Regions from separate parts of the Lysinibacillus sp. DFXJR4 genome, predicted to be linked through region 2. Evidence: riboswitches for the same ligand, from Rfam matches in the RefSeq annotation. Region 2 holds a riboswitch; the other holds the start of a gene.
The links. Region 2 has a riboswitch for cyclic di-GMP ahead of AC2CGN_RS20085 (methyl-accepting chemotaxis protein). Riboswitches for the same ligand answer to the same signal wherever they lie in the genome.
Positions count from the first base shown of each region.

Region 1 (16,410 bases), on a different contig from region 2:
TTCGATCTCTGGTTACCATATTCAGGAAGCCGGAGCGACTAACGACATCGAGCTTGCTTATACATTAGCAGATGGTCTTGAGTATGTTCGTACGGGATTGAAAGCTGGCATCGATATTGATGCCTTTGCCCCGCGTTTATCGTTCTTCTGGGCAATCGGTATGAATTATTATATGGAAGTTGCAAAAATGCGTGCTGCTCGTCGTATTTGGGCGCAAATGATGTCTACGTTCAATCCAAAAAATCCAAAGACATTAGCACTTCGTACACATTCACAAACATCTGGCTGGTCTTTAACAGAGCAAGATCCATTTAATAACGTAACACGTACATTAATTGAGGCTAATGCATCCTCAATGGGTCATACACAATCTCTTCACACAAATGCACTTGATGAGGCGATTGCTCTTCCAACAGACTTCTCTGCTCGTATTGCACGTAATACACAGTTATTCTTACAGGAAGAAACGGCTATGACGAAAGTGATTGATCCATGGGGTGGTTCATACTATGTGGAGAAATTAACGGAGGAAATTACAAAATCCGCATGGGCATTAATCGAAGAGATAGAAGAACTAGGTGGAATGGCGAAAGCGATTGAAACAGGTCTTCCAAAAATGAAAGTTGAGGAAGCTGCGGCAAAACGTCAGGCAAAAATTGACTCTAAATCTGAAACAATTGTTGGTGTCAATAAGTATCGTCTAGAAAAAGAAGAGCCTATTGATATTCTCGACATTGATAACACATTAGTGCGTCAAAAACAAATTGAGCGATTAGAATCAATGCGCGCAGCTCGTAATGAAGAGGAAGTACAAAAACATCTTGCTCGACTAACAAAGGCTGCAGAAGAAGGCGGAGAAAACTTATTAGCAGTAGCGGTTGATGCAGCGCGTGCTCGTGCGTCTTTAGGGGAAATTTCAGATGCAATTGAAGTTGTTTCTGGCCGTCATAAAGCAATCATCCGTTCCATTTCTGGTGTTTACTCTGCGAACTTCTCTGATGAGGAGCAGATTCTTGAAGTAAAACAAATGACAGACGAATTCCTTGAAAATGAAGGTCGCCGCCCACGTATTTTAGTAGCAAAAATGGGGCAAGATGGTCATGATCGTGGTGCCAAAGTTATCGCAACAGGCTATGCTGACTTAGGTTTTGACGTAGATATTTCTCCACTATTTATGACACCAGAGGAAACAGCTCAAATGGCGGTTGAAAATGACGTACATTGTATCGGTGTATCCTCTTTAGCAGCAGGACACAAAACATTAGTTCCTGCATTGGTATCTGAGCTAACAAAGCTAGGTCGTGAAGATATTATCATTATTGTTGGCGGTGTTATTCCAGCACAGGATTATGAATTCCTTTATGAAGCTGGCGCCGTAGCAATCTTTGGACCAGGTACAGTTATCCCTGTATCGGCCATTAAAATTATTGAAGAAATCTACAAACGCTTAGGTTATGAGGAAGTGTCTAAGTAATGGACAAAAACAAAGAGATGCAGGAAAGTGCACTATTTGTCATGGATGGAGTAGCAGCATCTCACGATGGTATGCAATATGGTGTACCAAAAAAATTCCGAAAGAAAAAAGCTGACAAAATTGACATACAGGCGCTTGCCCGGGAGGTAATGGCAGGTTCCCGTACTCAATTATCAAAGGCGATAACACTCATTGAAAGCTCAAATGTCGTGCATAAAGCACAGGCACAAGAGCTTTTACAGGAGCTTCTACCACATACAGGAAATAGTGTTCGTATAGGCATTACAGGCGTTCCTGGTGCTGGAAAAAGCTCATTTATTGAGGCTTTCGGAACGATGCTTTGTGAGATGGGGATGAAGGTTGCAGTGCTAGCGATTGATCCAAGTTCCTCACTATCTGGAGGGAGTATTTTAGGTGACAAAACACGTATGGAGGAGCTTGTTAAGAAGCCGAATGCATTTGTTCGACCATCTCCTTCAGCTGGTACCCTAGGGGGTGTCCATAAAAAAACACGTGAAACAATGCTAGTTTGTGAAGCTGCTGGCTATGATGTTATTTTAATTGAAACTGTTGGTGTTGGACAAAGTGAAACATATGTCCGTGGTATGGTTGACTTCTTCCTGTTGCTAGTATTAACAGGAGCTGGTGACGAGCTACAAGGCATGAAAAAGGGCATTATGGAATTAGCAGACGCCATCGTAGTGCACAAGGCGGATGGTGATAATGTACGTTTAGCCAAAAAGACTGTATCTGAGTATAAGCAAATTTTGCATTTCTTACAGCCAGCTACGCCAGGGTGGATGTCTACTGCTATGCCGGTTAGTTCATGGGAAAAACGCGGTCTCGACAAAGTTTGGGATACAATCGGAGAATTTAGGCAAACCGTCGAAGCAAATAATTACTGGTCGATTAGACGTCAAAATCAAACTAAGGATTGGTTCCAATCAATGATTACTGACCATTTAATTGATGCGTTTTATGGTAATCCAGAACGCAAGGCACAAGTACAACTGTTAGAAAGCCAAATTTTAAATGGACAGCTAACAGTAACACAAGGTGTAGATCGTTTATTTAGCGATAATCAAACATAGCTATAAACTGTTGTATCTTCATTTAGCAAAAGTGTAGTAGTGGAAGTATAGAAACCAATGCGAAATTACTGAGCAAGTAGGTGCACAAAATCGCCACTAACTGCTATGATAGGAGATGTATTAGTGTCAGTCTAAAGTCTAAGGTGACACGAACTTGAAAGGAGCTATCGCTATATGAATATGGATTACGATTTATTTATGCAAGAAATTTCAAAAACAGCACGTGCGGAAATTGAGGCTGCTGGTTATGAACAGCTACGCACACCAGAAGCTGTTGAAGAGGCGTTTGCTCGTCCAGGTACTACATTAGTCATGGTCAATTCAGTATGTGGCTGTGCAGGAGGTATCGCTCGTCCAGCTGCAGCACAAAGCGTTCATTACGATAAACGTCCAGATCATCTTGTTACAGTTTTTGCTGGTCAAGATAAAGAAGCAACGGCAGCTGCTCGTTATCACTTCGGAGAAGATCACTTACCATCCTCTCCATCATTTATTCTGTTAAAGGATGGACAAGTGGTAGCTGAAGTTGGGCGCTACGAAATTGAAGGTCATGATCCAATGTCTGTTGTAACAAATTTACAAGCAAACTTTGAAGAATACTGTGATGAGCTTTAATAATATTCATTAATTAATTTGATAAGATGAACGCCCCGCAGCAACATCACTAGTTGCGGGGACTGTTCCTTATCAATAATAGTAGATAATTGGTGCATTCTACTGTAATAATAGCAAAAATATATTTGGAATTTTTAAAATATTAGCTAAATGATTTACCTCAAAAATTGAATTGATTTGATGAATAGAATAAGTGAAGAGTAATGGAGGATGGGAGGCAGTCGACTTGAAGAAGTTTTCAATCGGCTATCGTACATTAAAAACGGCAACTGGTGCAGCCATTGCAATAGCCATTGCCCAGTATTTCGAATTAGCTTCTTATGCATCTGCAGGTATTTTAACAATACTTTGTGTACAGCCAACGAAGAAAAAATCCCTTCATGCTGCTTATACACGATTTGTCGCAAGTATTATCGGTATGCTTTATGCCTTTTTAAGCTTTGAGTTATTTTCATATCACCCACTTACACTAGCAGGGATGCTCATTATTTTTATCCCCACAATTGTATCACTGAAGGTAGCAGACGGCTTTGTCTCAAGTGCGGTAATTATTATGCATATTTATGCTGCTGAAAAATTCTCGTGGACATTGGTTTCAAATGAATTTGCTTTAATGGCAATAGGTTATGGAACGGGAATAGCAATTAATATGTATATGCCAGATATACAAAAGGAATTAAATTACTATCGAGTTAAAATTGAGGAGCTATATAGTAAAATTTTTTTAGAAATTGCTAATTATTTAAGAGAAGGCGATACATTGTGGGATGGGCAAGAAATAATTGAAGCTATTACAGCTTTAAATAATGCGAAATCACTAGCCTTTAAAGATGTTGAAAATCACTTTATGAGACGAAAAAATGATTACTATGTCTATTTTGATATGCGTGAACAGCAGCTCGAAATTATTGAAAGAGTACTCCCAAAAATAACAGCCCTGCCTGTTATAGTACAAGAGGCGACGATAGTGGCTGACTTTGTTCAAGATCTTGCTGAGCATGTTCATTCAGGAAATACGGCTAGTCATTTTAGAGAGAAGCTAGAGCAGGTGAGGCGAGATTTTGCCCAATTACCACTACCACAAAATCACGAGCAATTTTTAGCACAAGCGGCACTCTATCAATTTATGGAGGAAATGGACCGATATTTAGAAATTAAACAATCTTTTAAGGGGTTGAAGGTAAAGAAAGAGCGCCCGCAGTAATGCGGACGCCTAGCTTTTCATTACACTAACATCGATAAGCCGAATGCTAGAGATGAAATTATCATGATTGCGACCATCGTATAAACGACGATTTTTTGAAATTTTTTATTACTCATATGCTCGTTCGCTCCTTCTTTTCTTATAAATAGTTTAGCAAATCTGAAAAATTTCTCAAGTAGTAGAGTTTTGACAAAAAAGTCTGTAAAATAGAGTATGTACCATAACAGAAGGAGATGTCACCATGGAGAAAGTAGATCATATTGGGATTGCGGTGCGTGATCTTGATGAACGCATTACATATTATACAGAAACTTTAGGCTTAAAGCTGCTAAAAGTGGAAGAAGTAGAATCTCAACAGGTTCGTGTTGCATTCATAGATGCGGGTAATGTAAAAATTGAGTTATTAGAACCGATGAGTGAAAAAAGTACCATTCATGGATATATCGAAAAACGTGGGGAAGGTATTCACCATGTAGCTTTCGGTGTGACAGGGATTCGTGAGCGTATGTCAGAGCTTCGTGAAAAAGGTGTACGTCTTTTATCAGAAGAGCCAGGACCAGGTGCTGGTGGTGCAGAGGTAGCCTTCATGCATCCTAAATCATCTTTCGGTGTGTTATATGAATTATGCGATAAAAGTGGAAAAGGGGATAAGTGATTAGTATGGATATGTTCGACAAAATTAATGAGTTATATGACCGTAAGACGGTAATTGAACTTGGTGGTGGCTATGAGCGCATCGACAAGCAACATGAAAAAGGTAAACTAACTGCTCGTGAGCGCATTGAATTATTGCTGGACGAAGGTACATTTTTTGAAATCAACCCATTCATTACACATCGTACAGTTGACTTCGGTATGGACAAGATGGAAGGACCTGGTGATGGTGTAGTTACTGGTTTCGGTAAAATAAACGGACGTCCTGTTTACTTATTCTCTCAAGATTTTACTGTATTTGGTGGAGCATTGGGTGAAATGCATGCGAAAAAAATGGCCACAGTAATGGATCTTGCTGCGAAAAACGGCACGCCATTCATTGGTATCAATGATTCAGGTGGTGCACGTATTCAAGAAGGCGTCCTTTCACTTGATGGATACGGTCATATTTTCTATCGCAATGCCATCTACTCTGGCGTAATCCCACAAATTTCAGTAATTATGGGACCATGTGCTGGTGGAGCAGTTTATTCTCCCGCAATCACAGACTTTATCTTAATGGTTGACAAAACATCTCAAATGTTCATAACAGGTCCTAAAGTAATTGAAACAGTAACAGGTGAAAAAATCTCTGCAGAAGACTTAGGTGGTTCAAAAGTAAACAACGCTGTAAGTGGTAATGCACACTTCCGCGCACCATCTGAAGAAGAAGCGATTGATCAAATTAAAAAACTATTAAGCTATCTTCCACAAAATAATAAGGAAAAAGCGCCACGTCAGGCACGTCCAGAAGGTGACGACTACCGCCCTGAAATCGTGGATACTGTGCCAATTGAAACAACTCGCCCTTATGATGTACGGAGAGTGGTTGAGCAAGTAGTGGACGAAGGTTCATTTATGGAAGTTCACTCAGAATTTGCGAAAAACGTAGTAGTAGGTTTTGCACGTATCGCAGGTGAGTCTGTTGGTCTAGTTTGTAACCAACCAAAAGTACTTGCTGGTGGACTAGATATCGATTCTTCTGACAAAGCGGCTCGTTTCATCCGTACTTGTGATGCATACAATGTTCCAATCATCACTTTTGAAGACGTTTCTGGCTTCTTCCCAGGCGTTAAGCAAGAGCATGGTGGAATCATCCGTCATGGAGCAAAAATCCTTTATGCATACTCAGAAGCAACTGTACCGAAAATTACAGTTATTTTACGTAAGGCTTATGGCGGTGCTTATGTTGCGCTTAACTCTAAATCAATTGGGGCTGACCTTGTATTTGCTTGGCCAAACGCTGAAATCGCTGTTATGGGTGCAGCAGGTGCCGCGAATATTATCTTTGCGCGCGAGATTGCAAAATCTGACGATCCAGAAGCAACACGTGCAGCGAAAATTGAAGAATACAAAGAAAAGTTCGCAAACCCATATGTTGCAGCATCTCGCGGTATGGTAGATGATGTCATTGATCCACGTGATACACGTATTAAGCTAATTCAAGGTTTAGACATGCTTTCAAATAAACATGAATCACGCCCAGAGAAAAAACACGGAAATATTCCACTATAAAATTTGTACAAGCCCAGCAGCCATTTGCTGGGCTTTCCTGTTGGCACAAAGAAATTGACGAAAAATGATAAAAGATGACAGATAATTGAAACATTTACTCTTTTCATCCGTACAAATAGATAAGAGGAGTTGAGATGAATGGAATGGAAACAATTACAAAATGAACAGGAAATCATACATGCACAATTAAGAAATGTTAGTAGGTTAAATGAGCAAAAACGATTAATTGAAAATCAACTTGAGCGTGCACAACAGGACATTTACAAACATTCTATAGCACTCAATCACATTCGAACGAAACTTGATAAATTAGAAGGCTTTTCGTTTATGAATATGATTCGTACGTGGACGGGGCAGCAAGATGAGCTACGAGCAGAGAGAATTGATAAAGCAGCCGTTCTTGAATTAAAAATAAATGAAGCAAAGAAAATGCAAGAAGATTTAACAATCGATTTAGCACAAGCTGAGTCAAAGCTTACTCAAATTAATGAACAACATTTACAAGAAGCTTTAAACAAGCTGAATGCTAAAAAGAAGGGCTACCTACAAATACATGAGCCAGAGCAAGCAAAAAAATTAGAGCAATTAGCCCATGAAGAAATAGTAACGAAGCAATTAATTATAGAAATGAAGGAGGCTGAAGAGGCTGGTGAAAATGCATTAACAATGCTTGGGCAAGCGGCTGCTTCTCTACATTCCGCTAATGGTTTTTCAACATGGGATACGTTTTTGGGAGGGGGACTTATTGCTACACATTTGAAGCATGATGCACTAAATCAGTCTGAAAATTATCTTCACGATGCTCAAATTGCTTTACAGCGATTTCATAATGAGCTTCTGGACATCCATGATTTATCAACGAAATCATTACATGTTGAAACAGATGGCTTTGTCAAATTTGCAGACTACTTCTTTGATGATATTTTCTCAGCCTGGTCAGTTCACTCCAAAATATCAACTGCTAGGGAGCAAGTGTCTCGTGTGCAAGATGATGTACATAATACAATTTGGCGTTTACAGGATAAGCATCATAAAGCGGTTGAATATCTTCAGTTACTTGAACGTGAAAAAGATGCTATCTTCCAACTATAAGAAGCTTGTGGAAAGGGATAAACTCCCTCTTTCACGAGCTTTTTATCTTCATTCAGCAAATGTTTTTTGTATCGAAAGCATAGTGGCAGATGTTTTATGCACGACAGCGGCAGCTACAGAAGACTCCCACATTTACAAATGGTGAGATGAATGCGGTTTTGTTTCCTTTTCAGTGGGTGTCCAAATACCTACTGAAATAGCGGAACTCAGTCTAAGAACGCCACGTCTTGTGGCAACGACTTAGTGACCAACATCATGTTGCTGTCGCTGCGTTAGCACTACGCTTTCGCACAAAAAACATCTGTTGGCCCAAAGCCTCTGGCGGATGTCACGGAATCGGAAAGGAGTTCTTTGTGCATGCACAAAGCCAATTCCGGACGCAATTATGCCGAGGCATAATTGATCTCCTTCCAAAAATTAGTCTCGAACTGCTAGTGAATTATTTCAACTCCTCTAACGTTGTGCTAAAATAATACATATACTATAACGTGGTAATACACGTAAACTAAGGGAGTCTTACAACATGACAAGTCGTTTAGTAGAAGAGTTTTTCGAGCTCGTACAAATTGATTCAGAAACAAAATATGAGCATTTGATTGCGCCGGTTTTAATCGACAAATTAACAGCGCTTGGTTTTACAGTAGAACAGGATGATGCCCATACACGAAATGGACATGGAGCAGGCAATATATTGGCTACTTTAAAAGGTTCTTTAGATGTTGAACCAATTTATTTTACTTCTCATATGGATACAGTTGTACCAGGTAAAGGGATTAAGCCATCTTTACGAGAGGATGGGTATATCGTGTCAGATGGTACTACAATTTTGGGCGCTGATGATAAAGCTGGGCTTGCAGCATTACTAGAAATGGTGAAACGTTTAAAAGAGCAGAATATTGAGCATGGAGATATTGAATTTATCATCACTGCGGGTGAAGAAAGTGGACTTGTTGGGGCTAAAGAGTTAGATTCATCCAAAATTAAAGCAAAATACGGCTTTGCAGTGGATAGTGATGGTAAAGTGGGTGGAATTGTTACAGCAGCACCATATCAGGCAAAAGTCTTCGCCAAAATTATTGGCAAAACTGCTCACGCTGGTGTAGCTCCAGAAAAAGGAGTATCAGCGATTACAGTGGCTGCAAAATGTATTGCACAGATGAAGCTAGGCCGTTTAGATGAAGAAACTACAGCAAATATTGGTCGTTTTGAGGGTGGTCAGGCTACGAATATTGTATGTGATGAAGTGAATATCCTTGCAGAGGCTCGTTCAATTGATAAAATGAAGCTCGATGCTCAAACGAAGCATATGCAGGAGACATTTGAACAAATCTCTGCATCACTTGGAGCACGTGCTGAAGTAGAAGTAAAGCTTATGTATCCAGGATTCCGAGTAACTGAAACAGATAAAGTCGTTCAAGTCGCAATGGCAGCAGCACGTAACATTGATCGCACACCGACCCTAGGGATTTCTGGAGGAGGTTCAGATGCAAATGTAATTGCAGGCTTTGGCATCCCTACAGTCAACCTTTCTGTTGGCTACGAAGATATTCATACAACAAATGAAAAAATCCCAGTAGAAGAATTAGAAAAATTAGCAGATTTACTAGTTGAAATTGTCAAAGAATCTGCAAAAAAATAACAGCAGAAATTGAAGGATGTGACCGCATGGAAAGTGTAAAAGCAGTAGTTTTTGCTTGTGGAACTGAAGAGTATGCAGTGCCTGTGGAACAAGCAATTTCAATTGAAAAATTAGAGCATGTAACACCGATTCCTCATTTACCTAATTATCTTCTAGGCTTCACAAGAATTCGTGGTGAGCTTATCCCAGTGCTTGATTTTGAACGTATTCTATATAATCGTTCTTCAAATGCTGTAACAGCACGTATTATAGTATTGAATACAGATGTTGTGAATTATGGATTACTTGTAACGGAAGCCCGTGAAATTCTAGATTTTGACACGTCTGTTTTACAGCAGATGGGACTTGTCAACTATTCAAAAACGCGTTATTTTACAGCAGTGGCAAACCTGGAAAATCGTATGATTACCTATGTGGACCCAAAAATACTAGTCAATTCACTAGAAGGAATTCGTGAAATTATTAATTACTTGCATAAAATGCTAGAAAATGAACAAGAAAACGTAGATGCTTGAAGGCTCTACGTTTTTTATTTTTAATAGTAAAAATAACCCGTTTGAATATGATTTTATTCCTCCTTATTAATGATTAGTATGCATTTTTCCTACAGACATTTTTATTTTTGCCATGTATGATAAGGAAAAGAAAACAACTGTAAAAGGCAAACTTGTCGAAAGAGAAGGACGCAAAGCCATGAGTCTAAACACTATTTTAGTGCATGATTGTCAGGTTACCAGGTTCTGTTCTAGGAGCTCTGGCAAATAGAATGGAGCTGTAAGACATGAAAAGTTGTTCCTTATTAACAGTAACTATTGTTATTTTTGTTACAATTGCCAGTACGTTTGGACTATCATTTGGAAAGGTAGACGCAGTGAACGTGGAAGATAAGGCTACTTGGTTATGGGATACTTCAAGGATTATTGAGGATGAGGCAGGAGTACTTTCGTTTTTAGAGAACAAGCAGGTAAACAAACTGTATTTACAGATTAATATGGATATAGTAAGTGCCGTCTATAAGCGTTTTATTAGTCATGCAACTGCAAGGGGTATCAAAATATATGCATTGGACGGAGCGCCAGATTGGGTATCTAAAGATGGCTATAAAATGCAGGATCAGTTGTTTGATTGGTTACATACATATAATAAAAATGCTGAAGTGACTGAGCGATTTTCAGGCGTTCATCTCGATATAGAGCCATACTTAAATAGTGGATGGAGCTATAATCAAACACAATCAATTGAATCCTATCAAGCACTTCTTACAAGAGCCAAAAAGGAAACCAAGCAATTACAATTACCTTTGGAAGCAGATATGCCGTTCTGGTTTGACGAAATTAAATACAACAATCAATTTGGAAAAGGATTACTTGCTGAATGGGTGATAAATCAAGTAGAGGGCGTTTCTATTATGGCTTATCGAAATACAGCAAAAGATATTATTAAAATTGTACAACATGAAGTAGCCTATGCCAAAAAAGTTAATAAATCCATTGTGATTAGTGTTGAAACAGGTGCATTAGATGATAATCAAAATATTACTTTTTATGATAATGGTGAAGCCTATATGAATAAGCAACTAGCACTTGTTCAACGTCACTATGCGAAAAAAACAAGCTATCAAGGGGTTGCCATTCATCATGTTGATAGTTGGATGAATATGCAGCCATAGTAGAGCAAAGTACACTTGATACTTATATTAATTATGCTAACAAACGTAGAGGGCTAGAACCTCCTTTCAAAGTTATTGGATTTAAAAGTAGATTTTGCGTTTAAACAGCTTTTTGGCAGTGAGCGCAACAAACATATAACTATAGTCTTTCTGAATGCCATTTTACAACGTACAGGTCGGGCAACTATTACAGAAGCAATGTTTTTAAATCAAGTGTTAGGTGGTGAATATCAAGACGATAAACAATCACGACTTGATATTGTAGTGAAAACGCAAGCAGGAGAGCTGATTAATATTGAAATGCAGCTTTCCACTCAGCAGGATATGTTTAAACGGTCGATGTTTTATTGGTCACGATTATTTACAACCCAGCTACAAAAAGGACTAGGGTATCATACACAACGCCCCACTATAACTATCAATATTTGCCATTTTACATTATTTGAAGAAATCGTCCATTATCATAGTACCTATCATTTATATGAGGATGCGTTACTTCAACGCTTAAGATCAAAAGACGATGTATTAGAAATTCACTTTATTGAAATGGACAAGTTTCTACATGCCTGGTTTAACCAAACATTAAACGCTCTGGACGATATTTTAGTTAGATGGTTATTATTACTTGGCATGGTAGATGCTCGTAAGCAAAAAACATATGATGATATTTATCTAGAATTGGAGGCATTAACAATGAAAGACGAAAACTTGCAACAAGCACTAAGTGCATGGGAAGAGTTAAGCCAAACACCTGAAACAATTATTGCCTACCAGTCTCGTTTAAAGTACATGATTGATGAAGTAGCTAAACTAGAGGATGCTAAATATCATGCACAACAAGAAGGAATAGAGAAAGGAATAGAGAAAGGAATTAAAGCGGTGGCAAAAAATATGATTGCATCAGGTTACGATAATGAACAAATTATGCAATTAACTAGCTTAACTGTAGAGGAAGTATTACAGTTAAGAACTGAAATCGAAGTTGAATGATGTAAAACACTAAGACTAAGAGCAAGGAGAAAGGTAGTCCTTTTAAAACCTAAGAAGATAATAAAACACCTCCAAATTTAGCTGGAGGTGTTTGACATTTTTTAAGAAAGTCGGCCACTATAGTCTTCAAATTTAAATTCACGAATGACTTTAATGCCCTCTTCATCATTGTAAGAAACGATTGAAGGTAAGTTGACGCCGTTAAACATATGGTTTTTCACCATTGAATAATGGGCCATATCTGTAAATACAAGACGGTCACCTGGTTTTAGTGGCTGCTCAAATGAATAATCGCCAATTACATCACCAGCAAGACATGTAAGTCCACCTAGGCGATATGTGTGGGCTAATTCATTCGCTTGACCAGAGCCAATAATCATTGGACGGTATGGCATTTCAAGTACGTCAGGCATATGACATGTTGCTGATGTATCTAGAATAGCAAGATCCATCCCATTTTCTTGGATATCAAGGACTGTAGCTACCAAATAACCAGTATTAAGGGCTACTGCTTCACCTGGCTCTAAATACACAAGCAGGTTATATTTTTCTTGCACATAATTAATGATATTCACAAGCTTCTCTACATCATAATCTTCACGTGTAATATGGTGGCCACCACCGAAGTTCAACCATTTCATTTGGTGTAAAACATCACCAAACTTTTCTTCTACTACTTCAATAATACGCTCTAACGTATCTGAATTTTGTTCACACATCGCATGGAAGTGTAAGCCATCGATGCCGTCAAGCTGGGATTTATCGAAGTTAGCCAAAGTTGTGCCAAGACGGGAATTCGTATAGCAAGGATCATAAAGAGCTGTTTCAATTTCAGAGTACTCAGGATTCACACGAATACCACATTCAATTGTTTTACCAGCAGATTTCACTTTATCCTTGAACTGAGCCCATTGGTTAAATGAGTTAAACACGATGTGATCCACATAGCCTAGAAGCTCGTCCATTTCATGCTCAATATAAGCAGGAGCATAAACGTGAACTTCTTTGCCCATTTTTTCATAGCCAAGACGTGCTTCATGCAGTGAGCTAGCTGTAATGCCTGCTAAATATTCCCCTACTAAAGGGAATGTTGAATGCATAGAAAAACCTTTAAGGGCTAGTAAAATGCGGCAGCCTGTACGATCTTGAATTGATTTTAAAAGCTCAAGATTTTGTGTTAATAATCGCTCATCCACTACATAAGAAGGGGATGGAACTTTTGAAAAATCAATTGGTTTCATCGGCTTAATTCCTTTGCATCTAAATCAAGGTCAAGTAATTCTGGGTTATGGCTTTCTTGCCATGGTAGACCCCATTTATTTAATGCATCCATGAATGGATCTGGATTGAAATCTTCTACATTCCAAACACCTGGTTTGCGCCATTCACCATTCATCACAAGCATTGCACCAATCATAGCTGGTACGCCAGTTGTATAAGAAATCGCTTGCGAACCAACTTCGTTATAACATTCTTGATGGTCACATACGTTGTATACATAGTACGTTTTTTCTTTGCCATCTTTAAGACCGCGAATAATACAACCGATATTTGTTTTACCTTTTGTACGTGGTCCAAGTGAAGCTGGATCTGGTAATACTGCTTTTAGGAAGTGGATTGGCTGAATCATTTGACCTTCAAATTCGATAGGTTCGATTGATGTCATGCCAACGTTTTCTAATACTTTTAAGTGTGTTAAGTATTTTTCAGAGAACGTCATCCAGAAGCGGATTTGTTTTAAACCTTTGATATTTTTCGCAAGTGATTCAAGCTCTTCATGGTATAGAAGGTAAATATCTTTTGGTCCGATTTCTGGTAAGTTATAAACCTCTTTTTTCTCAAGTGGTGCTGTTTCCACCCACTCGCCTTCTTTCCAGTAACGACCATTCGCTGTTATTTCACGAATGTTAATCTCTGGGTTGAAGTTTGTTGCGAAATGATAACCATGATCTCCTGCATTTGCATCCACGATATCGATATAGTGGATTTCATCAAATTCATGTTTTTGTGCATGAGCTGTAAAAACGCCTGTTACACCTGGATCAAAACCGCTACCAAGTAATGCAGTTAAGCCAGCTTTTTCAAACTTTTCTTTATAAGCCCATTGCCATTTATATTCAAATTTTGCCGTTTCAGGTGGCTCGTAGTTTGCAGTATCCACATAGTGCACACCTGTCGCTAAGCAAGCATCCATAATCGTTAAGTCCTGATAAGGTAGGGCAACGTTAATGACTACATCTGGTCCAAAAGCTTTAATAAGCTCAATAACCTCTTCTGTATTGTCTGCGTCTACCTGTGCAGTATGAATTTTTGTTTTTCCGCCATCTAGTTTTTCTTTTAGAGCGTCACATTTTGAAACAGTTCTACTTGCGATACAAATTTCCTCAAATACGTCCGAATTTTGAACACACTTGTGTACCACAACACTGGCAACTCCGCCAGCTCCGATAATCAATGCTTTACCCAATTGTCTACCCCCAAGTTCATAAAAGTATTGTCAAACAAGCTGATTATACAGAAATTTGATATAGTACTCAATCATTGTTTTAAAATTTTCTACAAAAAAATTTATTTTTCTACAACAATTGGACTTATTTTACGCCAATAAAGCTGAATGGTTCATCAATAACTAGAGGGGAATAGAAACACTAGTGATTGAAGTATTACTTTTTGAGTGAAAAGGAAGCACATGAAAAATTCCCTTTCCTACTAAAGCAGGAAGGGAAAAATTCAAATAGATTTTAATTATTGCTAAATTATTTTGAAAACCGATTTGAAATTTGTTTCTTTTCATCTCCCCACACATAGAAAAAGATCATGAGCAATGCACTTAAAAAAGCCATTACAAGGGCATAAGTACTGAGGGCAACATTCACTTGACTTTGTATAGCATAAATGAAAATAGCGCCTAGTGTTAATAAATTTCCAATAAAAAGCGATACAACATGAAAACGTCTATTCATAGCAAGCCCTCCTAAATGAAGATTTTATGCCCAATAGATGAAGATATAGCACTTCAATTATCTCATAATTCAGAACTTTATCCAATACTTTTTCCATTCTATTATTCATTAAAAGATGCTTTTTAAATACATCTTTTTATAGTATGATAGAAATAAAGTGAATATTCATAGATTTTTACTAGAAAGGGGAGATGATGAATCGTGAAATTACGAAATTCATTAACTTTTCAACTCGGAACGATCATTGCTGGTATCTTAGTGGTGATGCTAGGAATTACATCGTTCGCTACATACATAACGGCTTATAATAAATTATATGATGCAGCGGGAATAGAGGCATATGGATGTGCCAATATAACAACAGGCTTGATTCGCCCAGAAGATATGGAAAGAGCATTGCGTGGGGAGCAAGCAGCAAAAGAGAGTATTGGGAAGGATTTAAACTGGACAACAGGACACAAAGACATCTTTCAAACGCAATATATTTTAACACTAGATGGTACATTGCTAGCCTTAGATGATCATTTGGCAGAGAAGGGCTTTGCACCTGGAGATACATTTTACATGGACCAGGAGGCAATCCAATTATTACTTGAGAAAAAGCATCCAACATACTCCGAACCCTATACATATGGTGGAATGGAGCGATTATCAGGCTATGCACCAATTTTTAAGGATCATGACACAAGTAAAGAAATCATTGCCATCAGTGTCATTGATTTCGACGCTACTATTGTGAAGGAGCGAACTTGGGATGTTGTGCAGAGTGGTATTTTAATTAGTATTTTTCCAATGTTAATTGCTTCAATTATTACAGGCTTTTTAATTCGACGTAAAGTTAAGCCTATTACCTTACTAATTCATCAGGCCAAGCAAATAGCTAATGGTAATTTAGCGGTGGAGGAAATGAAGGTAAAAAGGAATGATGAAGTAGGAGATTTAGCAAGCACATTAGATCGTATGACTGTCAACTTACAAAATATGATTATGACGATGCGCACTACATCTATTACATTAGCCACAAATGCTGATGAAACCGCTAACACATTAAATGATATGTCAAATACGATTCAAGGCGTCGCGCACAATATCTATGAAGTTACGGCGACAGTAACAGATGGTCTGCATCATGCAGAAAATGCAACAGATGTACTTACATCCTTAGCAGAAGATTTACAAACTATAAAAGTGAAAGCAGATACAAGTGTTGAAACCACAAGAGGAACAATGAAAATTGCCGCACAAGGAGAGCAACTTGCTAAGGATATAAATAATGACATGACTTTAATCCGTAAAGGCTCTGATATGGTCAGTAACACGGTTAGTAATCTAGTCACTTCAGCAACGCGAGTTCAGGCTATTACCACATCCATTGCTGGGATTGCTGAACAAACCAATTTACTGGCTTTGAATGCCTCCATTGAAGCAGCAAGAGCAGGAGAACATGGCAAGGGCTTTGCAGTGG
Region 1 is NZ_JBXUNW010000005.1:47,118-63,527, forward strand. Features, by position in the region: gene scpA (methylmalonyl-CoA mutase) at 1-1,474, shown strand, start outside; gene meaB (methylmalonyl Co-A mutase-associated GTPase MeaB) at 1,474-2,565, shown strand; gene AC2CGN_RS12905 (BrxA/BrxB family bacilliredoxin) at 2,740-3,180, shown strand; gene AC2CGN_RS12910 (aromatic acid exporter family protein) at 3,407-4,384, shown strand; gene prli42 (stressosome-associated protein Prli42) at 4,405-4,500, opposite strand; gene mce (methylmalonyl-CoA epimerase) at 4,626-5,039, shown strand; gene AC2CGN_RS12925 (acyl-CoA carboxylase subunit beta) at 5,045-6,592, shown strand; gene AC2CGN_RS12930 (hypothetical protein) at 6,731-7,684, shown strand; gene AC2CGN_RS12935 (M20/M25/M40 family metallo-hydrolase) at 8,208-9,323, shown strand; gene AC2CGN_RS12940 (chemotaxis protein CheW) at 9,350-9,838, shown strand; cyclic di-GMP riboswitch class I at 9,974-10,061, shown strand; gene AC2CGN_RS12945 (amidase) at 10,105-10,992, shown strand; gene AC2CGN_RS12950 (Rpn family recombination-promoting nuclease/putative transposase) at 11,068-11,982, shown strand; gene nspC (carboxynorspermidine decarboxylase) at 12,084-13,223, opposite strand; gene AC2CGN_RS12960 (saccharopine dehydrogenase family protein) at 13,220-14,449, opposite strand; gene AC2CGN_RS12965 (hypothetical protein) at 14,739-14,945, opposite strand; gene AC2CGN_RS12970 (methyl-accepting chemotaxis protein) at 15,147-16,410, shown strand, end outside.
Region 1: linked by a shared signal. The riboswitch ahead of AC2CGN_RS12945 (amidase) and the one ahead of AC2CGN_RS20085 (methyl-accepting chemotaxis protein) in region 2 are both predicted to bind cyclic di-GMP.

Region 2 (16,410 bases):
AAGGTTTTGCTGTAGTTGCTGATGAAGTTCGTAAATTAGCAGAACAATCGCGTCAGTCAGCTGATGAAGTTTCAAATATTGTCAAAAATATTCAAGATGAGACGAACAAAGTCGTAATCTCGATGAAGCAAGGAACAGAAGAATTTGAACAAACAAATACAAAAATTCTTGAAATAGGAGAAATGTTCGAAAAAATTGTAGATACAACAAAAATTATTGCTGAAAATAATGCGAATTCATCAGCAAGTACAGAAGAATTATCTTCAAGCTCACTTCAAATTGTGGCAGCTATGAAGGATATTTCTTTTATTTCGCGAGAGTCTGTTGAAATGTTTGAAGAGTTAGTTGGAATTAGCGATGAAGAGTTAAATACAATGGAAAAACTAGTTCAAGAAGCAGAGCAACTTGTAAAATTAAAAAAGGATGCAGAAAAAATCCTTTTTTCTTTAAATCGTGGTGTTGAAACGGAAGAAGCTAGAGCTGTTTAAGGTGCCGCAAAAATACGAAAGAGGAAGTTATCCTTGAATGTTTTAATCAATAAATGGAGATATGTCACTTCCACAAGAAAACAGGGCAAAGGGAAGTTAAGCAAGAACGAATTCTGGGAGGAATTCGTTCTTTTTCATGTAATTGAATAAAGGATTTAGAGGAATATAAACGAATTGTATATAAGTGCTAAATAAATATACGTACTGTAGGAGATGGAAGGATATGATTGTGACAACCAGACCTTTAAAAATTAAATATAAAAAACCAGGCAATCCTCTTCAGGAGTTTATGGAAAACATTCAATACAATAGCTCCCTTACAAAGGAAGTTGTCTTTCTTCGATATATTGGTATACCTGAATCTGTCGATCTTTATAGGGAAGATATTTTAAAAATGGATGAGTATTTTTATGCTAAAAAGGAAAGTGTGCTTTATTTACGATTACATAAGCTTGAGGTCATCACCAATAAAAAAGATGTAGATAGATTTTCAGAGCTTTGGGGGAATTGGCAAGTCGTGGTTAATAACCCTGCGTTACTTTACGAGACACCTTTATGTGGTAAATTACAGAAGGATCATCTTGAATGGACAAAAAAAATTAGCTTTAAAGAAATCATCCAAATGTATAAAGAAAATCAGCCAAACGCCAATGAAACTTTATTAAAAAATTTTGCAGTAAAATTTTTATACTGGATGGATTACTATTTGCCTCAAATTTTTTCTGAAGATAACCAAACAGTGCAGAAAATTGTTTTTGTTGGTAGCATTACACAGCATGAACTATTATTCTTATATTTCTTATCGACACTTGGTTGTGATATCTGTTACATGAATCCTAAAGAAGACATTCCAAATTTGCTTCCAATCATAGCAGCATCATCTACTTTATATAAGTGTTGCGGCTTCTATGAAAAGGAAGTGGTAATACCAAAGCCTCAACCTAAAAAGAGTATACCATCTCAACAAACAATAACACTTCCGGTTCAGAATAAAACGGTGGAAGAGTGTAGCTATGAGCAATTAGCTTCTTTAGCCACATCTGTTGTAATGATTAAAACGTTTGGAGAGGATCATGAGGTGTTGTGCTTTGGTTCTGGTGTCGTTCTTCATCAAGATGGGTATATTTTAACAAACCTGCATGTTGTGAGTGGTGGGGAATATTATTCTGTACTATATGAGAACGATAAGAACGAATATATAACACATCAGTTTGTAAAATATCATGATGTGCATGATTTAGCCATTCTGAAGGTAGATAGAGTAAGCAAGCCTTTACCTGTTAAAGTTGAAGGTCCATTAGTTCGAGGACAGAAGATCGTTGCTATTGGCAGTCCTCTAGGATTATTTAATTCCGTTTCTGATGGTATTGTTTCTGGGTTTCGGGATATTCGAGGTATGTCTATGATTCAATTTACGGCGGCCATTTCAAACGGAAGTTCAGGTGGTGCTTTACTGGATATGCAAGGAAGACTAGTAGGGTTGATTACAGCAGGCTTTAATGATGGTCAGAATCTTAACTTAGCTGTACCTGCTCATTTAATCTATCAATTTGCTCAAAATTTTATTGAATTACCGAGTTAACGATTAATCCATTGCTATTTCATAAAATCCAATAATAGATGTTACCCTCAAGAAGAGTAAACTATAATGAACTTATTCAAGAAAACTTAAGGCGAAGAAAAAATTAATTGATAATAAAATACGAAAGAACGAATTCCAATCAAAAGGGATTCGTTCTTTTTTATGTGATTATAATAAACCTTTTGAACGTTTTTCAGCCATTTCCACGAGGCGTTTTGTTATTTCGCCTCCGACTGAGCCGTTTGCGCGAGAAGAGGCTTCAGGCCCTAACTGTACATTAAATTCTTGTGCAATTTCATACTTTAATTGATCAACAGCTTCTTGTACACCAGGTACTTGAAGTTTATTGGAACTACGAATAGCCATTTTGCTCACCTCCTTGTGATTAGAATGGTCGAGAGTGAGCGATTCATACATTTAACTTAGAAAAATGCATATTCTAATTACTATTGTAAAGTAACTTTGTGGAAAGGTAGCTAAAAATGTGAATGTCTCTGCTATAATAAAGTGAAACTTAATTAATGTTTTTTCTAAGTAAATGGAGGTTTTTAAATGACGAATAATGATATTTTAATTCGTTTAAGATATGCATTAGATATCAAAAATACAGATATGGTTAAAATTTTTAAGCTAGGCGGCATGGATTTTACAAAAGATGAAGTTTTGAACATGCTTATTAAAGTTAATGATGAGGAAGAAGCACCAGAAGAATACATCAAATGTAATAATAAAATGCTTGAGGCTTTCTTAAATGGGCTCATCACATTTAAGCGAGGACCACAGCCATCTAAGCCTGGACAAGCTGAGGGAACACAACTGATTTCAGGAAAAGAAAGTCCTAATAATATGCTATTAAAGAAAGTAAAAATTGCTTTAGCATTAACAAGTGAGGATATGTTGGATATTTTATATGATGGCGGTGTTAATGTTTCGAAAGGTGAATTAGGTGCCATTTTAAGAAATCCAAGTCATCGCAACTATAAGGAATGTGGCGATCGATTCGTGAGAAATTTTTTAAGAGGATTGACAAATAAATATAGAGAATAAATGGATATTTAAAAGAGCAGCTATTATTTTGTAGTTGCTCTTTTAATAGATAATCTTACGTAAATAGCTCTAAAATGTTGCGAATATACTATGAAAATCACGATTTTCTTTTTAAAATTTAGTTGACAAAATGTGACGGAATTGTGTACACTTTAGATGACACAAAGTTGTCACAAACGGGGAAAATAAATGTTTACGAACAGAGGGGTGCTTTTATGGTTTATTTTGACATCTTATTAGTTGCTATTGCATGTGTTAGTACGCCACTCATTGTTGCAATTATTTTAGACATCTTTTATGCAGAGAAAAAACAGGTTCGTTTTTCATTACGTCGTACATCAGTATGGTATTTATGTATGTTTGTTTTATCTTTTATACCAACAGTCTTACTTATGACACACAACGTATAGTTTACTTTAATAGGAATAAACACTTAGGGGTAAGTGAATATAAAAATATAGGAGTAGCTACAATTTTAAATACTTGTAGCTGCTCTTTTTATGTGTTCGTATGTCATTCTAATCATTCTATTGTTTGTTAATTGATGGTAAAAAAGTATTAAGAAATGCGTAATTTAAAATGGTTCCGTTGACTACTTTTACCCATTGTGTTAATTTGAGGAGGAAAAAGATAGGCAAATCTACTGAAAAGTAGGGACGCAAAGCTACAGGTCTAAGGCAATAAATGCTATGATGGCTGGGTTGCAAAAGATTGCTAGTTAAGTACATATAATGCTAGTTATATTCTTTGTTGCCTATTTCTTTTTTGAAATAGGTTATTTTTTATAAAAAATTCGATAAGGGGGAAGTAGTAATGAAGTTCTTAAAAAATGCTTCATTAAAAAACAAACTTTTACTAACAGTTAGCATTATTGTTTTACTTCTAATAACAGTGATTACTACACAAAGTATTAGAGAATTAAACAATCGAATGACTGTAGATTTAGAGCAAGAGTTAAAAAGTGTTGGGTTATTAACAGCCATGAATCTTGATAGTGATGAAATTAAAGCTTTATTGACCGAAAAAGGGGAAACCAACGCTAAATTTACAAAAGTTCAAAAGCAGCTCGATAAGATCCAAGAGGAACAAGGAATTATGAGCTGGAGCTACATATGGGATGTCAAGGATGAGGGTGGCGTCAATCCTATAGGTTATACGACCAATTTAAATGATGTGTATGAAGCAGGTGAAATTTTTAAGGATTTAGCAGATGAGCATGTAGAAACAGCTAAATTGGCTATTAAAAATAACAGTACAGAGGTAACTGATATTTTCCAGGATCCGTATGGTTCATGGAGAACGGTTTTTAGTCCTATTAAGGATGATAACGGGCAGCTAATAGCATTATTGGGTATTGATTATTCTGCGGATTACATTAACACCATTATTAAAAAAAGTGTTACTAAACAGATTGTGATTGCTGTTATTGGTATTGTCATTTTATTAATTTTAGTTTACATAATTATTGATCGTTTACTAAAGCCATTAAAGAAGGTAGTAAATGTAGCCAATCAGGTGGCAAATGGTGAATTGATGAATGTTGATTTAGAAATTACGAAGGATGAAATTGGAAATTTATCTGAATCTATACATAAGATGGTGTCCAATTTGCAACATATCATTTTAAACATAAGAAATACATCAAACAATGTATCTTCTGCAGCTAATCAGCTTACTGTGCATGCAGGGGAGACATATAACAGTTCTACAAATATTGCTCAGGATATGAGACAAATTACACAAAATGCTGAGGCTTCTATGGTGATGACAGAAGAAACAGCGGCTGCAATGGAAGAAACAGCGACAGGCATTCAGCAAATTGCAGACTCTGCTAATACAGCAGCTGAATCATCTATTGCTGCATCCCAAGCTTCCGAACGTGGGAATCAAGTTGTTCAGCAAGTAATTACACAGATGGAGCTAATTAATGGCTCTGTGGAACAAATTGGAACAACCATCAATGGATTACATTCTAATACGAAAAAAATTAGCGATATTGTTAGCCTTATTACAGCTATCGCCGATCAAACAAATTTATTAGCATTGAATGCCGCTATTGAGGCAGCAAGAGCTGGAGAGCACGGAAAAGGCTTTGCGGTGGTGGCTGATGAGGTAAGAAGTTTAGCTGAGCAATCATCACAATCTGCTACTGAAATTTACAATTTGATTAGTACAATTCAAGCTGATTCAAACGCTTCTATTACGGTTATGGAGAAGGGTAAAGAGGATGTAAAGGCTGGGATGGAATTTACCAATGAGGTAGGAGAAATCTTTAAGGAAATTCTCACTTCGTCTGAGGAGGTTGCAAGCCAAATTCGTGAAATTTCGGCTGCATCTCAGCAAATATCTGCTTCATCTGAGGAAGTCGCTGCATCTGTAAATAACATTAAACAATCAGCAGAGCAGTCTTCGGAATTCTCATCAAATGTTTCAACAGCAACACAAGATCAATTGACAGCAATGCAGGAAGTAAAAGAGGCATCTTCTTCATTAGGAAAAACAGCAGAAGAATTACAGGCACTCGTTTCGAAATTCAAATTGGAGAATGATCATTATGGAAATTAATTTTAAAGGAAAAAATGTTCTTGTAACTGGTTCAAGTAAAGGCATCGGCAAAGCTATCGCATTAGGCTTTGCGGAACACGGTGCTAATCTCTTAATAAACTATATTGGGGATGACAAGGAAGCAGAAGAGGTTCGTGCACAAGCAGAAAAGTTTGGTGTTCAGGCAATTAAATTCAATGCGGATGTATCGAATTCCCAGCAAGTGCAAGACATGTATCAATATATGGATACACATTTAGGCGCAATTGATATTCTTGTCAATAACGCCGGATTTGCTCAGGCTTCAAGCATTACAGATTTGACTGACGAGCAATGGGATAAAATGATTAAGGTACATTTATATGGCTGCTTCTATAATTGTCGTGAAGCAGCAAAAAGAATGAAGGAACAAAACAGTGGAAAAATTATTAATATCTCTTCTGATATTGGTAGTTTAGGCTGTGAAGAGTTTACGCATTATTCGGCTGCAAAAGGTGGAATTAACGCCTTTACAAAAGCTTTAGCAAGAGAATTAGCTCCTTCTATTTTAGTCAATGCAGTAGCTCCTAGTGGCACATTTACTGATATTCTTAAGGAATTTGGTGACAACTACGTAGAGGAGGAGTCTGCTAAATATCCTTTAAAACGATTAGCACAACCGGAGGAAATTGCAAAGAGTGTATTATTTTTAGCCTCAGAAAATGCTAATTTCTATACAGGACAGCTTTTAACGCCTAATGGTGGGGTTGTTATGAACGGATAAAGCGAAAAACTAAGGAGCCATACTTATGTTAAATATAATCATCTTTAGCTTATACTTAATTTTTATTTATTATATTGGCTATAAAGGCTATAAGCGTGTAAATACTGCCGAGGATTTAATTGTTGCTGGATGGAGCATGCCGCTATCTGTTGTAACAGGAAGCTTAGTTGCCGCCTTATTAGCAGCACCCTTCTTTTTTGCTGCTGTTGGTTCAGGCTATACAAGTGGAGGTTTTGAAGGCTCAGCAACAATGGGCGGCTTAGGCACCTGTATGATTCTTGGGGCACTTATCTGGACAAAGCCACTACGAAGATTGAAGGGTTGGACATTAGCTGATTACTATGGACTACGATATGGAAGTAAGAAGCTAGGTGCATATACAGGAGTCGTGATGGCAATAGCCTTTGGGGTCTTTAATGCGGCTGCACTAACTGTGGGTGGAACATATATTATTCAGCAGCTTTTACAAATTGATTTTGTGCCTGCTGCATTACTATTTGTATCCCTAACGGCTCTTTATTCAGTGATTGGTGGGCTATGGGCAGTTGCCTATACGGAAATTGTACAGGGTGCTCTTGCAGTAGCAGGGATCTTAGGAATAACGATTTTCATTTTGTTCTATTATCCAGATGTTACATTCAATCCTGAATGGTGGAATATCAGTACATTATTCGAAAAGGCTGGGGCAGAGTTTTGGACCCTTTATCTTGTGCTAGCACTTGGCGACATTCCAGCAGTGGATTTAGGGCAAAGGGTAGCTGCTGCCAAAAGCCCGAAAGTAGCACAGCGTAGTATGATTATTGCAGGGTCCATTATTATTGCAATTAGTTGGATTCCAGGAATGTTAGGAGAGGCATTCAAGACCATTTATCCTGATAGTTCAAATCCAGAAACATTAATGCTTACATTTGCACAAGGGTATTTCCCTCCATTATTAGCAGCAATTTTCCTAACGGCAATGGCTGCTATGGGGATGTCAACGGTAGCTGCATGCTATGTTGCCACTTCTGGAATTGTAACAAAAAATATTTATTTAGATTTTATTAACCGTAACCCCGATCCTAAAAAGCTATTAAGATTTTCCCGTGCTATTATTCTTGCAAGTGCTTTACTAGGCTTAGTGCTCGCATTGAGCTTCCAAAAAGTAATTGATTTAGCGTATTTAGCGTGGGACATTATATTCGTAACAATTTTCTGGCCAATAGTTTTAGGACCATTCTGGAAGCGAGTAAGTACGCCAGCAGTTTGGGCAAGTATTTCAGTAGGGCTGGTATACTATATCGTTACATCATTGACACATGTCCCGAGCCTCAATATCCAATCTGAAGGTTTCTTAGGCTTATTGAATGAGTTATGGCAGGCTCCTGTTTTCTCAGGTGTTGTGATTACAGGCATCACCATTGTTGTAGTGAGCTTACTTATTCCTCCTACACAGCATGTACTTGAAATGCACAGGATAGAACAAGATAAGAGCCTAGATGATGTCGGAAGCAAGGAAGAGTTAATGAAGTAATTTAAAAAATTTTAGGCAACTTTATAAGAAGATGATGTCTGTATTGCGCAGCCATCATCTTTTTAGGTTCGCTATTTTTATTACTTCTATCTTAAAATACCCTTGATATTTAAGAATGAAAAGGTGATGAGTAGAATAGAATTTCTACTATATATGGTTGTAATTGTTCTATCATTTTCTTCTTGAGGGTGGGATATAGGTGAAAACCTTTTTTGTCTTTTTTCTAGGAATTATCTATTTATTACTAGCAAATGCAGTTGAATCAATTCTATTTAATAGGCTGTATTTTCTTATAGGCATAGTTCTAATAATTGTCGGAAGTATACACTACTTGAAAGAGCGTAATAGTTATTTAAAATGGTTAGAAGATATGAGAGAGGCAAGTGAGCGAGAGCTGCTGGCAATTCCCCATACACAGTGTATCCTTTCAGAGGATAGCTTAAGTGCTTTATTGTTAGACGAACCAACGAATACACTTTATTTTGCAAGTAGGGAAGATTTAGAGGAGGAATTGATAAAAAAGGTCATCCACTTTGATAAAATATATGAAGTAGCAATAGTGGAGGATGAAATATTTATTGCAAGAACAAGTAATCATTTAATCAGTGGTTCTTTATTAGAGGATGAGCAGGATGTTGAAGTAGAGGAGATTGATGAAGATGATCCTGCGTATAATACTGTCTCTCAATTAGCTTTGAAAATTGTAGCTGATAATTTATCAGACCCTATTTTAGAATTTGTTTTTTTAGATGAAGAGGAGCCCATTTCTAGGGAGGAGGACGAGTACCTAGAGTCCTTAGAGCTATGTGAAAAATGGTATCAGAAGATAAGTGTGATTATCAAGCGTTATGAACTTGAAAGAGTACCCATTCGCCATTGGCAATAAAATTTAGAAGCTATCTCGATTCATTAACATAAATCGGAATAGCTTTTTTTCATAAAAATTTGATTTAGCAACAAGTTAATTGAGGGGCAAAGGAATTGCTCGGGTAGGGCAAGAACTTGCTCAGGTGTCCCCCAAAACTGCTCGGGTATGGCAAGAACTTGCTCAGGTGATTGCCCAAACTGCTCGGGTATGGTAAGAACTTGCTCAGGTGGCCCTCAAAACTGCTCGGGTAGGGGAAAAACTTGCTCAGGTGGTTCCCAAAACTGCTCGGGTATGATAAGAACTTGCTCAGGTGTCCTCAGGAACTGCTCGGGTATGGGAAGAACTTGCTCAGGTAGCTCTCAAAACTGCTCGGGCAGCGCAAGAACTTGCTCAGGTGGTTCCCAAAACTGCTCGGGCAGTGCAAGAACTTGCTCAGGTGATTCCCCAAACTGCTCGGGTATGGCAAGAACTTGCTCAGGTGTCCCCCAAACTGCTCGGTCAGGGCAAGAAACAACCAAGCAGTCCCAAAACAGTTATCGAGAAGCGCTGGATTTTTAGATTTTAAATTGTTGCAACTGACTGTTTAGCTCTTCGGACAAACCGGCGAGCTGGCTTGCGCTTCTTGAAATTTCATCCATAGTACTTGCGGTTTCCTCTATGGTTGCTGTTGTTTGCTCCACACCTGCCGCAGATTCTTGGGAAATCGAGGCCATTTCATCGACAGAGGTATTGACGGATTCAGAGTTTTGAGCTAGCTTATTTAAATTTTCCGATATGGCGTTAATATTGAGAATCATATCCTCAACTGCACCTGATATCTGTTCAAAGGTTTCATTTGTCTGATTTAATTGGGTTGAACCTTTTTTTACTTCCTCATAGCCTGATTGGAGTGCTGCTGTTACATTGCCAGTCTCTCCTTGGATGCGATTAACGATTGTTGAAATATCTGTCACGGAGAATTGGACTTGTTCAGCCAGCTTACGCACCTCGTCGGCTACTACTGCGAAGCCCTTTCCATGTTCTCCTGCGCGAGCTGCTTCAATGGCAGCATTTAAAGCAAGCAGGTTTGTTTGATTTGAGATATCATCAATAACCGAAACTAGCTTGGAAATTTCCGCCGATTGCTCGTTTAAACTTTCGACTTTTCTTACTGAATTTAAAACAATTTCATTTATCGCGTTCATTTGATGTGTAGATTGAATCATTAAATTTTTACCTGTCGAAGTTAAGCTTTGAACATGGCCTGAATGCTTGTTCAATTCAATGCCCTCTTTTGTCGTATCATGAATACGGTGTTGGAATGATGTCATTGTTTCCGCTAAATCACTTGCAGTAGATGCCTGTGTTTCAGTACCAGAGGCAAGCTCCTGCATTGTTACGGTTATTTGCTCTGTTCCCGTTTGAACCTCATTGGCAGATTGAGCAAGCTCCTCGCTACTTGCTGCTACAGTTTCTGAAACAGTATGAATCGAGCTAATTGTTTGCTTTAATTTTTGATTCATTTCATTTGCGGCCAGCATTAATTGACCTATTTCATCCTGTTGATCTATAAATAGCGGCTTATGGCGGAGATTACCATTTGCTAATTCTCCCATACGCTCTGAAACAATCGTAATGGGCTTTGAAATCTTACTTGCAGTTATAATGGCAATAACAATGCCAGCAACCGTCAAGACAATACTAGCTATTGTGCCAATAGTTTTATTACTGGAACTTGTAGAGACAACTTCATTCCCTACGTTGGTAATAGATTCTGAACGATTATTGGCTAATTCCTCATAACCGATGCGAACTTCCGTTACAAGATCATTAATGGCTGTTAAATTTTGTAATGCTAATTCTTTATCACCTCTTTTATAGACATCAAATACTTGAGTATTTACACGATTACTCCATTCCCGTGCCATTACTACTAGTTTTTCACGCTCCGGTGTATTTTCAAATTTTTCTACAATACTATTGCTTTCCTCTGCAATTTGCCGGTATTGATTGAACGTCTCTATGTATTTTTCATCGCCTGATACAACATAGCTTAAAGCCGATGATAATCGAACACTCATAGACATGGCTAAATTTTTACTTGCTGTCATAACAATTAAATCTTCGTTCACTAGACCCTTTGCCTGCTTCTCCATCTGAGTATTAGAAAGATAAGTATAGGTTATGAAGCAAAAAACAAAAACTAACAATAGAAGAAATGCACCTAAAATCCTTGCTTTAAGTGTTTTAAACTGAAATATCCCTTTCATCTTTCCCATCCTTTTTCGTGTTTAATAATCCGCATCACATGCAAATTGTTATAGTACAAATATTATTTTATAACTAAATCAGTGTATAAATAAGTCCTTTTAGTGGGAAAATTTAAAATAGTTTTTTAGTACAATAATAAATAGAGGAAAATTTCGTGAGTAGTGAAATGTATATGCTCCTAAAATATTCCTGAAAAAATTCACTGCTCGTTAAGTATTTCTACCTAAATAAAAAAAGCACTTGCTGTAAAAACATCAAGTGCTACTCAATTATTGTTTTGCCTTTGCCTTTTTGGCTAGTCGTTCCCATTGTAATAATGAAGGATATGGATCGAATGCCCATTCTGTGCGACCATTGAATTTATAGATACCATAATGCAGATGGGGAGGGAATTTACCCGATGTACCTTCCTTGCCATAGCCAGAGCTTCCTACATAACCAAGAACAGTGCCAGGCTCGACAATGTCACCTACTTCAATATCCTTATGATAGCTACCAAGATGGGCATAATAGTGATATGAATTATGATTATCGCGGATGCCTATTCGCCAGCCACCAAATTGGTTCCAGCCTTTTATTTCCACTACACCATATGAAGTAGAAACTACAGGAGTTCCATAACTAGCGAAAATATCTGTTCCTTCATGGATGCGTCGTCCACCCCAGCCTCTGTTAGCTCCCCATGTACCTCGATAACTGTAATCGTAATTTGTAGGGATTGGGAAGGTATGAGCATCAAGTTCGGTTGTTTTAAAATGTCTATACATAGTGGAAATGGTGAAGATTTGATTAACAGCTTCCTCACTTCCATAATAATCCCATAAAGCTAATTTAAAATCCTCATCAGTTGTTCCAAATTTGCTTAAAAAACTAGCCATGGAAAATATGACATCAGCATCGTCTGTTGGATTGGCAACACCGTCACCATTACCATCGAGACCCATTCCTCCAAAATAGCTTATCGTTTCTGGAGAGGTATCTTCTTTTATAGGATTTAAAGGGCCTGACCAATATTCATCGGAAAATTGAATGGCGATAATACCATCTCTTTTTGGTATATCCTTACGAACGGATTGCAGATTGCGCTCATATTGGTCAATGGCTGCTAAAAAATGCCATGGAATGAGCAATTCATCAAATTGTACAAAATAGGTCATGCGTTGCTGTAAAATTTCTTCTTCTGAGGGTTTATCATTTGCCAAAGCAATGGTGGGGCTAGTATAACTCCATAATAATATCCATGATAAAAGAAAAATAAAATGGCGATTCAATAATGGACCTCCTTTCTAACGTTAGAATAACCGAATTTTTTTTCTTCATTCAGTACTTTTTGTGGGAAAAGAAGTGGATTGCTGTAGTCCGTTACTAAAATAAACTAATATCGTGCAGCCAATATTTTCATGGGTAAATAGAACAATAAGAAGAAACTTTGGCAAAGAAAAAGTATTGGGTATCATAATGTCATTTACTTCATACTATGTTATAAATCAAGCCCTGAATGGAGGGAAGGCTATCAACATTTTAGATAAAGTGAAAAGCTATCGCGAAGAAGAAAATCGGCTGAAGTGGGAAGGGACATTTGCAGATTATTTAAGCATCATTAAGGAAAGACCTGAAGTTGCACAAACAGCCCATTCACGCGTCTACAATATGATAAAAAGTGCTGGTGTAGAGGAACGCGATGGGCAAAAAATGTACAAATTTTTTGGGCAAGAAATTTTTGGGCTTGAAACAGCAATTGAAAGACTGGTGGAGGAATATTTCCACCCAGCAGCACGAAGATTAGATGTGAGGAAGCGCATTTTGTTATTAATGGGACCCGTAAGTGGAGGGAAATCAACAATCGTGACCTTGTTAAAACGCGGGCTTGAGCATTTTTCGCGAACAGATGAAGGCGCAGTTTATGCAATTAAGGGATGTCCAATGCATGAGGATCCGCTACATTTGATTCCTCATCATTTGCGTAATGAATTTTTTGAGGAGTATGGCATAAGAATTGAGGGAAGCTTATCACCTTTAAATACGATGCGTCTTGAAAAAGAATACGATGGGCGTATTGAAAATGTGATGATTGAACGTATAACTTTTTCAGAAGACAAACGTGTAGGCATTGGTACATTTACACCATCAGATCCTAAATCACAGGATATTGCAGATTTAACAGGTAGTATTGATTTCTCCACAATTGGAGAGTTTGGTTCAGAATCGGACCCTCGAGCTTACCGCTTTGACGGGGAACTAAATAAGGCAAATAGAGGTATGATGGAATTTCAGGAAATGTTAAAGCTTGATGAGAAATTCTTATGGAATTTATTATCTTTAACACAGGAAGGGAATTTCAAAGCAGGTCGATTTGCATTAATTAGTGCTGATGAACTAATCGTAGCGCATACAAATGAAACGGAATATCGTTCATTTATTTCCAATAAAAAAAATGAGGCGCTACATTCCCGTATTATTGTTATGCCAATTCCGTATAACTTGAAAGTTAGCCAGGAAGAGCATATTTATGAAAAGATGATAAAAGAAAGTGATATGTCCCATGTGCATATTGCGCCACATGCATTAAAGGCCGCAGCAATCTTTTCGGTTCTCACAAGACTAGAAGTACCGAAAAAGCAAGGTGTGGATCTTATAAAAAAAATGCGCCTGTACGACGGAGAAAATGTGGAGGGATTTAATTCCGTTGACTTAGAGGAGCTTAAAAAAGAGTTCCCAAATGAAGGCATGAACGGTATTGATCCACGCTATATCATTAATCGTATTTCTTCGGCTATTATTCGCAAAGAGATACCATCTATTAATGCATTAGATGTCTTACGGGCACTGAAAGATGGATTGGATCAACATGCTTCCATTTCTCAAGAGGATCGCGAAAAATATATGAATTACATTGCGGTTGCTCGTCGTGAGTACGATGAAATTGCTAAAAATGAAGTACAAAAGGCCTTTGTCTATTCGTATGAGGAATCGGCAAAAACATTGATGAACAATTATCTTGATAATGTAGAGGCGTTTTGTAATAAAAATAAAATTTTAGATCCATTGACTGGGGAGGAAATGAATCCTGACGAAAAATTAATGCGCTCAATTGAAGAGCAAATTGGTATTTCAGAAAATGCAAAAAAAGCATTCCGTGAGGAAATATTAATTCGGATTTCTGCGTATGCTCGAAAGGGTAAGCGTTTTGATTACAATTCTCATGAAAGATTACGAGAGGCGATTCAGAAAAAATTATTTGCAGACTTAAAAGATGTCGTGAAAATTACAACATCTTCAAAAATGCCGGATGAATCACAGCTTAAGAAAATTAATGAGGTTGTTGCAAGATTAGTCGATGAGCATGGCTATAATACAGCATCTGCTAATGAATTGCTGCAATATGTAGGTAGTCTGTTAAATCGATAAGCAAGTTTGATAGGAGTAATAGGAGTGTCCCAATTTAAGGGCCACTCCTTTTATCTTCATACTAAAAAAAACGAACATAATTGATTTCTCGAAAAATGTTCAAGAAAGAGGATTTCTAGCATAGTATAGAAAAAGCGAATTTGAGCAGATGGGTGAGGATAAAAATGACTGAACACGAAAACAAACGCTTTGTCATCTCTCAGGAAAATTGGTCCCTCCATCGTAAAGGGCACCAGGACCAGCAACGTCATATGGAAAAGGTAAAAGATGCAATCAAGAATAATTTGCCTGATTTAGTTAGTGAGGAAAGTATAGTCATGTCCAATGGCCGTGATGTTATAAAAATTCCTATCCGTTCACTGGATGAATATAAAATTCGGTATAACTATGATAATTCAAAGCATGTTGGGCAAGGACAAGGAGACAGTAATGTAGGGGATGTAGTTGCTCGCGAGCCAGGCAGAGGCAATCAAGCTGCTGGTAAAGGGAAGGAAGCTGGTGATAAGCCAGGTCAAGACTATTATGAGGCTGAGGTAAGCATTGAAGAGGTCCAAAAAGTCTTATTTAATGAGCTAGAGCTACCTAATCTACAACAAAAAGAAAAAGCAGATATTAAAACTGAAAAAATCGAATTTAACGATATTCGGAAAAAAGGTCTTATGGGAAATGTTGATAAAAAACGCACAATTCTAAATGCACTTAAGCGCAATGCGATGCAAGGAAAACCAGAAATAACGCCAATTCATAATGATGATTTACGTTTTAAAACATGGGATGAGGTTGAGAAGCCCGAATCCAAGGCAGTTGTCCTGGCGATGATGGATACGAGTGGATCGATGGGTTCCTTTGAAAAATATTGTGCGAGAAGCTTCTTCTTCTGGATGACGAAATTTCTACGTTCTAAGTATGAAACAGTGGAAATTGAGTTTATTGCCCATCATACAGAGGCAAAAGTGGTTACGGAGGAAGAATTTTTCACAAAGGGAGAAAGTGGTGGCACTATATGTTCATCAGCCTATATAAAAGCGCTGGAGCTAATTCGAGAAAAGTATAACCCTTCTCGCTACAATATTTATCCAGTGCATTTTTCAGATGGTGAGAACATTTCAATGGATAATGAAAAATGCTTGAAGCTGGTTAACGAGTTAATGGAAGTTTCGAGTATGTTTGGATATGGTGAAGTGAATCAGCATAATCGTTTTTCTACACTAATGTACACCTACAAAAAGATAGATGATCCGAAATTTAGGTATCATATTTTGAAAAAGAAAGGCGATGTGTATGATGCCTTAAAGAGCTTTTTCAAAAAAGATGAGGAATAAATCAGAAACGTTTCAAGCCTATATGTTCAAAGGAGGGGGCAGAAAAAATGGAGATGAATGAGCTGCATCGAGCGATTGATGAAATTACCGAAATTGCCTCAGGCTTTGGCTTAGATTTTTTTCCAATGCGTTATGAAATTTGTCCAGCAGATATAATCTATACCTTCGGCGCATATGGTATGCCTACACGGTTTTCACATTGGAGCTTTGGGAAACAGTTTCATAAAATGAAGCTCCAATATGATTTAGGACTAAGTCAAATATATGAGCTAGTGATTAATTCGAATCCATGCTATGCATTTTTGCTTGATACAAATACCTTAACACAGAATAAACTAATTATTGCTCATGTGTTGGCACATTGTGATTTCTTTAAAAATAATGTACGCTTCTCTAATACTAGAAGAGATATGGTGGAGAGCATGACGGCCACAGCTGAACGGATTGCTGGCTATGAAAGAGACTATGGCAAGGATGAGGTTGAAAAGTTCTTGGATGCAGTTTTAGCAATTCAGGAGCATATCGATCCATCTATTTTACGTCCAAAGCTATCCTGGGATACAGAGGAAGAATTTGAAGAGGAAATTATCCCCACAAAATCGCCTTATGATGATTTGTGGAATTT
Region 2 is NZ_JBXUNW010000014.1:44,778-61,187, forward strand. Features, by position in the region: gene AC2CGN_RS20060 (methyl-accepting chemotaxis protein) at 1-488, shown strand, start outside; gene AC2CGN_RS20065 (S1C family serine protease) at 712-2,070, shown strand; gene AC2CGN_RS20070 (alpha/beta-type small acid-soluble spore protein) at 2,239-2,436, opposite strand; gene AC2CGN_RS20075 (YehS family protein) at 2,623-3,117, shown strand; gene AC2CGN_RS20080 (hypothetical protein) at 3,333-3,527, shown strand; cyclic di-GMP riboswitch class I at 3,741-3,826, shown strand; gene AC2CGN_RS20085 (methyl-accepting chemotaxis protein) at 3,931-5,682, shown strand; gene AC2CGN_RS20090 (SDR family NAD(P)-dependent oxidoreductase) at 5,672-6,424, shown strand; gene AC2CGN_RS20095 (sodium:solute symporter family protein) at 6,450-7,937, shown strand; gene AC2CGN_RS20100 (hypothetical protein) at 8,137-8,823, shown strand; gene AC2CGN_RS20105 (hypothetical protein) at 9,165-9,323, opposite strand; gene AC2CGN_RS20110 (methyl-accepting chemotaxis protein) at 9,360-11,054, opposite strand; gene AC2CGN_RS20115 (M23 family metallopeptidase) at 11,325-12,326, opposite strand; gene AC2CGN_RS20120 (PrkA family serine protein kinase) at 12,568-14,463, shown strand; gene yhbH (sporulation protein YhbH) at 14,628-15,785, shown strand; gene AC2CGN_RS20130 (SpoVR family protein) at 15,833-16,410, shown strand, end outside.